2 regions of the Shewanella sp. SM32 genome follow, and region 1 is predicted to be linked to the other one. Evidence: predicted binding sites of a transcription regulator. Region 1 holds the regulator's gene; the other holds the start of a gene.
What was found. The regulator sigma-54, encoded in region 1, starts transcription at its own class of promoters, with help from an activator protein. The targets are predictions, from matches to a motif close to GTTGGCACGNNNNTNGNNT.
Positions count from the first base shown of each region.

Region 1 (4,215 bases):
CTTTGGTCCGGTGGAAGTTACCCAAGGCTCAATAAAAATCCAAGCAAATGAACTGCGTGCATTTTCCGCTGAAGGTGAAAATAGCAAAACTTTAGTCGCCACAGGCAACCCTGCTACGTATAGCCAGATATTAGACGATGGCCGTCCTGCATCGGCGAGCGCGAAAGAAATTCGTTACGATATGGCAAGCCGCACCTTAACTCTGAAAGGTATGGCGTCATTAGATCAAGCGGGTAGCCAAGTTACAGGCAATTTAATCCGCTATAACATGATTCAACAGAAATTGATGGCCGAGAGTACTGGCAGTGGTGACGATCGCGTGATCACTATTATTCAGCCAGAAAACTATCAAGATGATGCTAAATCAGATGCTCCAGCGGATAAACCTGTAAAAAAGCAGGACTCTAAATGACCCAAATCACCTTAAGAGCACAAAATCTGGCAAAAAGTTACAAGAGTCGCCAAGTGGTTAAAGACGTCAGTCTGACGGTAAAAACCGGTCAAGTCGTTGGCCTACTCGGTCCAAACGGTGCCGGTAAAACCACGACCTTTTACATGGTTGTCGGGCTAGTGAAGAGCGATAAGGGGCATATCTTTATCGACGATGATGATTTAACCGCAGATCCTATGCATCTGCGTGCCCGCAAAGGCATAGGTTACTTACCGCAGGAAGCCAGTATCTTTCGTAAGCTAACTGTTCATGACAACATCATGGCCGTACTGCAAACTCGTAAAGAACTTAAAAACGAAGAACGAGAAGAAGAACTAGAACATCTGCTCGAAGAGTTTCATATCACCCACATCCGTGACAGCCAAGGCATGTCATTGTCGGGTGGCGAACGTCGTCGCGTCGAAATTGCGCGGGCTTTAGCCGCTAATCCTAAGTTCATTTTGCTCGATGAACCGTTTGCCGGCGTCGATCCTATTTCGGTTATCGACATCAAGAAGATTATCGAACAACTCAAAAGTCGCGGCCTTGGCGTACTGATCACAGACCATAATGTCCGCGAGACATTAGATGTATGTGAACATGCTTATATTGTGAGTCACGGAAACCTGATTGCCGAAGGAACTCCAGCAGAGATCTTAGACAATCAGCAAGTTAGGGCTGTGTACTTAGGTGAACAATTCAGGCTATAGTTAATCGAGCGAAGCCAATGGAGGCAATTTATACCGCCATTGGGCTTCACTCAAAATGATAATAAGCGACCTCATCCAACAATAATAACGTAGGGATCAGCGGTAACATGAAAGCGTCACTCCAGCTCAAACTGGGTCAACAGTTAACCATGACGCCACAACTACAACAGGCTATACGTCTGTTGCAACTGTCGTCATTAGAACTGCAGCAAGAGATCCAGCAAGCATTAGATTCTAATCCCCTTCTCGAGCTGGAAGAGGATCAATTCGACGCCACTAAAACCCCTGTAAACCAAACGCTATCCGATACGGATTTCAGTGAATCTAGCACTCTGCCACCAGAAAAAGACAGCTCCACCATAGATACGGCAGAGTCGCTAACCAAAGAATCCATGCCCGATGAGCTCCCCATGGACACCACATGGGATGAAGTGTTTACCGCCTCCCCAAACTCAGGCCCCGGCGGCAGTCGTGAAGACGATATGCCCTTCCAAGGCGAGACCAGTGAAGGTTTGTACGAACACTTAGAATGGCAAAAAAACCTCACGCCGTTTTCTGAAACCGATTTAGCCATTGCCACCGCCATTATTGATGCCATCGACGATCAGGGCTATCTCACCCAAAGCACTGAAGAAATTCTCGAAGCCATGGGCAATCCTGAAGTTGAGCTTGACGAAGTCGAAGCCGTACTCAAGCGTATTCAGCATTTTGATCCCATAGGCGTTGCCGCCCGCGATTTAAGTGAATGCCTGCTGATCCAACTGTCGCATTTCGCCGCTGATACTCCCAACCTAGAAAACGCCCGTATGCTGATCAAAGATCATTTAGATCTGATCGCCGCCCGTGATTTTAGGTTATTGATGCGTAAGACTAAATTAAAAGAAGATGAATTAAGGGATGGTATAGCACTTATCCAAACCCTCAATCCTCGCCCAGGTTTGTTGATCACGCCCAATAATGACGAATACGTTATCCCAGATGTGTCTGTGTCGAAGAAAAATGGCCGCTGGGTCGTTGAGCTTAATCCTGACTGCATGCCAAAAATCAATGTAAATCAACATTATGCTTCTATGGCACGCAGTACCAAAAACCAAGCCGATAGCCAATTTATTCGCGGCCATCTGCAAGAGGCTAAATGGTTTATTAAGAGCTTAGAAAGCCGTAACGATACTTTGCTTAAAGTTGCTAATTGCATAGTGCAATATCAGCAAGGTTTCTTTGAGTATGGTGAAGAAGCCATGAAGCCTATGGTGCTTAACGATATTGCCGAAGCGGTAGAAATGCATGAGTCCACCATCTCACGGGTCACAACTCAAAAATACATGCATACCCCTAAGGGACTTTTTGAACTAAAATACTTCTTCTCTAGCCACGTCGGTACTGACGATGGTGGTGAGTGCTCATCCACAGCAATCAGAGCCTTTATAAAGAAACTGGTGGCAGCGGAAAACCAGAAAAAACCATTAAGCGATAGTAAGATGGCACAACTTCTGGCAGAACAAGGGATCAACGTAGCCCGCAGAACCATTGCGAAGTACCGAGAGGCTATGCTTATTCCACCTTCTAATCAGCGTAAAAGTTTATAACCTACAGTGGATATCGGAGGACGTTTCTATGCAAATAAACCTAAGTGGACACCATGTCGAAATTACCGAATCGTTACGTGCATATGTAGAAGAAAAGTTTTCAAAACTTGAACGCCATTTCGAACAGATCAATAATGTGCACGTTGTGCTCAATGTTGAGAAAATGCAACAGATTGCCGAAGCGAGAATAAACCTCATAGGTGGTGAAGTTTTTGCTACTTCAGAGCATGCTGACATGTATGCCGCTATAGACGCCCTGATTGACAAGCTTGACCGTCAGGTTATTAAACACAAAGAGAAGTTAACAAAACACTAATAATGGAACTTTGTACCATACTGCGGCCGGAGTGCACTACCTGCGCCACTCCGGGCAGCAAGAAAAAGGTACTGGAACTCATCAGCGACTTAGTCGCTGCCCAGTACCCGACCCTCTCATCTCAAGAGATATTCGAAAGCCTAGTGGCGCGCGAAAAGATGGGGAGCACAGGTATAGGTAACGGCATCGCCATTCCACATGGTCGACTAGCCGATATAGATCAGCCCATTGCCATACTAATTAAGTGTGAAGAGCCGATAGCATTTGATGCTATCGATAAGCAACCTGTTGATATTTTATTTGCACTACTGGTGCCTGCAGACCAATGTCAGCAGCACTTAAGTACCTTGTCTTGCATGGCCGAAAAGCTGAGCGACAAGCAAATATTAAAGCAATTACGCAAGACGCATGATGAAACGGAACTCTATCAGGTAATCACTGGATGAAACTGGTCATAGTGTCGGGCCGCTCAGGCTCAGGCAAATCTGTCGCCCTTAGGGTACTCGAAGATCTCGGCTATTATTGTGTCGATAACCTTCCCTTGCCATTGATTGGCAGTTTGCTTGAGCAACTCAAAGGCAGAAACGATCTCGTCGCCATCAGTGTCGACGTGCGTAACATGCCTGAGCAGGATAAGGTCTTAGTAAAACAACTCGCTAGCCTACCTCCAGATACTGAGTTAACGAGCTTCTTCCTTAACTCCAGCGATAAAATTCTGCTCAAGCGTTACAGCGAAACCCGCCGTTTGCATCCTTTGTCGAAGAGCCGAGTCTCTTTGCAAGAAGCGATAAAGCTGGAGGGGAAACTGCTCGAGCCTATGTCAAAACTGGTCGATCACTACATAGATACGTCGAATTTGAATATCTATGATTTAAGCGACCAAGTCAGACAAATTCTCCTTGGTAGTGTCGATAAAGAACTCGTGATCAACTTCGAGTCCTTTGGCTTTAAGCACGGAATGCCCACCGAAGCCGACTTTATGTTCGATGTGCGCTTCCTGCCCAATCCCCACTGGGAGTTGGCGCTGCGGCCATTGACTGGCTTAGATGAACCCGTAGCTGAGTTCTTAAATCGTCAACCACTGGTTAATAAGTTCATCTGGCAAATCGAAAATTTACTGGAGACTTGGCTGCCGCACCTCGAGCGTAACAATCGCAGTTATTTAACGGTAGC
Region 1 covers NZ_JAKKRO010000024.1:49,586-53,800, forward strand. Annotated here, with positions in the region: gene lptA (lipopolysaccharide transport periplasmic protein LptA) at 1-412, shown strand, start outside; gene lptB (LPS export ABC transporter ATP-binding protein) at 409-1,140, shown strand; gene L5M10_RS11765 (RNA polymerase factor sigma-54) at 1,248-2,726, shown strand; gene hpf (ribosome hibernation promoting factor) at 2,755-3,042, shown strand; gene ptsN (PTS IIA-like nitrogen regulatory protein PtsN) at 3,045-3,488, shown strand; gene rapZ (RNase adapter RapZ) at 3,485-4,215, shown strand, end outside.

Region 2 (4,215 bases), on a different contig from region 1:
ACTTGCAGATCGTCAACATTGCCAAGCAACAGCATAGGTTGCCATGGATGTTGACCTGCGATGTTTTTAAGCCCATCAGCATCCATAACATCAGTTAGGATAACTAAAGCTCGAAAACGGGTATCTTGGAGGCTAGCACTTAATTTTTCGGTGTCAATTTGTACAAATTGCTCACCTAAAAAATCCAAAATGCAACACAGGCGATTTAATCGCTCTGATGGAGGGCCGATAAGTAAAATTCGTTGATCTGTTTGCATCATTCAGTAGGCCGTAAAGCTCTAATATGTATTAATTCGCATTAATTATTTATGATTAGTTGCTGTAAAAGCTTAACAAATTCAATGTAACAATCTGTGCCACCATCACTACTTGTGATGAATATTGTATTATCAGCAGACGAGAAGCAAGCCTCAGATGAGGTTTATGCCAAACTGAATTGATTTTAGTTCATTTACATCATGATTCTAGTCTAAAACGTCAATACTTTGACTTTAAGCCAAAAAAAAGACGCAACCAGTGCGTCTATTTTTAATAACGAAATAAGATATTAACCCGCTTCAGAATGCGCAGAAATATTATGTTTATCTGCAGGAATTGCATCCCAACTCTCTTTTAGAGTACGAACTAAGTCACTTACATCATCAATCGCTTGAACATCATTATTCAAATTCGCCTCTGAAATACGGCGCAACATAAAATCATATAAATTACTGAGATTGTAAGCAACACTGCCTTCAGCTTCCATATTTAGGCAGCTATTCAGCCCCGCGATAATCCCTAGCGATTTACCAATAAGAAGCCCTTTTTTTGCAAAATCACGCTGCTCTATTGCATATCGACTCTGAGCCAAACGCTCAAGCAAACCAGCAAACATCATTTGAATAATGCGGTGAGGGGATGCCACTGCTATTTCACTTTCTAAAGAAACCTTACGATATGACTGTAATGAACCTCTCATATTAGTACCTACCTATTTGCATCTATCGACTTGTATACATTGATATGACGTTGACTATTACTACCAGCATGCAATAGAGCTTGCCTGTCCAGTAAGAAAACATTGGCTTTCTCTGTACATGCTTGAGTTAATGAAAACTGTAACTGCAAATAATCTCTGTCAACAAATTGCTCATCTGCAACCAAAGCCTCAAGTAATAATTGACGCTGGCCAACAATTTCTTGCAATTTTAATACCAAAAAATCAATATTTTCATTATCTATTGATAATGTAGTCACTTGTCTAATGATTTCATTCATTTGCTCATTAAGAGAATCTAATGTGCTAACAACATTCTGTGTATTAATTTGGCTATGATGCATATATAGAATCTCTTACTCTGCCACTTTAGATAAAAAACTCATAAAATCCAAAAACTGGCAAACATCGTGTAAATCTATCTTACGGTAGGGACAATTTGGCTGATAAAATATTATCGTTTGCTCACAAGCCCTGGAAGAGAGTCGAGTCGCTGAGTTAGCATACTACCTTGAGCGTTCATCTGGCCAACAATCAAATCCATAGCATTGTACTGCTTTAATAACCTAGCTTCATAGGCCTTCATTTTTAAGGTAAGAGTCTCACGGCTATCGGTAATACGAGAAAGTTGAGTATCTAAACTTTCATCTCGACTATCTAAAATCCCCCCAGTTTTTACATAGGAGTCAGTAACATCTTTCATTCGTGTACCAAACCCAGTTTTTTCCGCTGAAAAAAAGTCGGATACGGCATTAATATCTTTACTTAGCACTTCATCAAGCTTTTTATCATCAATTTCAAGACTACCCGTCTGAGTGGTTTTTATACCCAGATTCGCTAACATCATAGAGCTATCACCACCACTCGTTGATGACAACACGCTTCTCATCTGATTTTGAACACCACGAATAACAGAATCACCCTGCAATACACCTGCTTTCTTAGTTTTTGGATCATAACCTGACATGCTAGACATCGTTTTCATTAACTCATTGTATGAATTAACAAAATCTTTGATGGCTGTTTTCGAAGAGTCACGATTAGGTTCAATTTTGAGTGTCGTTGTTTTATCTTTGTTAGCATCCGTCAATGTTAAGTTGATGCCAGTAATCGCATTCTTTACTTCGTTTGAATCAGAGGTCACTTTTAAGCCATCAACATACAAAATTGCATCTTTTGCAGGTTGTAATTCTGTCATAGTAAATGTATCAGATAATGCAGTTCCAGCGTCATCCGTGGCAGATGCTTGCACTACATTATCCTCGCCAGTCTTGTTGGATGTAAGCACTAACTGAGCACCATTGTCGCCCTTAATAATAGTCGCAGTCACTCCAACATTATCTTTAGAAGCATTGATGTTTTTCATAATGTCTTGCAGAGAGTCATCTGCACCAACCGCAACATTAAAGCTCTCACTTCCCACTGTCAGACTTAATGAGCCACTTCCTATTGGAGCCGTAACATCTGTAACTGCTGTAGAACCTAATTTATGACTTTCAGCCAACTGTTCAACAATGACTTTATAATTGCCAGCCACTGCAGTCGGGTCAACTGTTGCGGTCATAAAGTCTTTATTGGAAAGCGTACTCTTAAAACCTGTAAAGGTTTTAGCATCAGATAGAGGTTTTATTTTCTCTAAGAAATCAGACATTGCACTTTTCAATGCCCCCAGAGCAGAGATCTGAGTATTTATCTTACCTTCTTCGGCATTGAATTTAGCTTCTTTAGGCGCTTTTTCTGCATTAACTAGAGCGGTTACAATGCCGCCGATGTCCATGCCAGTACCTACACCTAATGATGTTAATCCCATATCCACCTCTGATCTGCGTCTAAAAACTTACCAATACGTATAGTTAATAGTATTAATACAGCAAAATTCACGCCAAGACTTCAGTTAATATGAATGGCTTACCACTCTAGACTGAACCTCTCATGAATGCATATTAAAAAACTACGACTTAAACCTCTGTTTTTATTAATGCACCTGTCACTTCAGACAGTTTTTCAGCCAAAGCAAGCGCCTCTTCACTGGGAATTTGTCGCAGCACTTCGCCAGAGTCTATATCCATAACACTGACAACGGGCCTATCAGAACTCGCATCAACTTTAAATGCTAATCCCTTACGCATCATAGTTACCATATCCGTCAGGTCACTCGCAACCTTATCTAACTGCTCAACATTCGTTTTAGTATCTTTTGTAGACTCGCCATCTTCTAGCATGTTCACGCTGTTTGATTCGCCAAACAAAGGCTTTATTGAACCACTTGACTCTTGCTGAAGAGATTGTGAAGGAGCTAATTTAAGCTCAGTCTTCAACCCCAATACATTAGATGTACTAACTGAATTAATATCCATCATGGCACCCTCTTAGTCACACTGACTGATGTACTCTGGTACTGCTAGAAAGTACTAACCTCACAGATGAAGCGCAAAGCTACACGCTTAAGCTTTATCTTCAAACATTTACTAATCCGCTTACTACTCTATATGGATGGTGCTGCTAAACGTTATTGACTAATAATCACTTTATTAACAACACTAAACTGACCATTTAATGCACAAAGGGAAGGGTCTAAACGAACCTCCCCTCTCAGTGCCAAACACTTAGCTGTCAATCATCTCAGTATGAGATAACCGCCAATCATAATTACAGCAATGACAGGGCAACTTGTGGTAATTGGTTGGCTTGTGCCAACATCGCAGAAGATGTCTGAGACAGAATCTGTTTCTTCGTCATATCTGCAGTTTCTTTAGCAAAGTCAACGTCCTGAATACGACTACGGGCATCTGCTACGTTAGTTTGTACGTTACCCAAGTTATTGATGGTGAAGTTCATACGGTTTTGTACTGCACCTAAATCAGCACGTTGAGAGTCAATACCTGCAATTGCAGCATCAATAACAGCTAAAGCATCCTGCGCACCTGAAGCAGTGCCAATATCAACCTCTTTTACGGACGCAAGGGTTGATGTTGTTCCCGCACCAGTAATTGCCGCAGAGGTACCTGTCACAGTAAACGCAGCACTTGAAGAGAATTTCAATTCAGAGTTTACAACCACACCGCCTGCATCAACAGTATCTGATGCACCTGCAACTCCATTGGTAACCGTTGCCATTGTTAAGGTGCCACCTGCAGGGCCTACAGCCTTAATCCCTGCAACTCCATCCGCTGAAATACTCAGTTTATTAGTGCTTGAATCATAGGAAGCAGAATAGCCATCCTTTCCAATAGCAGTAG
Region 2 covers NZ_JAKKRO010000013.1:54-4,268, reverse strand. Annotated here, with positions in the region: gene L5M10_RS07265 (sigma-54 dependent transcriptional regulator) at 1-260, opposite strand, end outside; gene fliS (flagellar export chaperone FliS) at 548-958, opposite strand; gene L5M10_RS07255 (flagella biosynthesis chaperone for FliD, FliT) at 967-1,320, opposite strand; gene fliD (flagellar filament capping protein FliD) at 1,431-2,786, opposite strand; gene L5M10_RS07245 (flagellar protein FlaG) at 2,935-3,333, opposite strand; partial or broken gene L5M10_RS07240 (flagellin) at 3,626-4,215, opposite strand, start outside.
Region 2: fliD (flagellar filament capping protein FliD) is a predicted target of sigma-54. The motif match lies at 2,845-2,863, and genes of this name have one in related genera.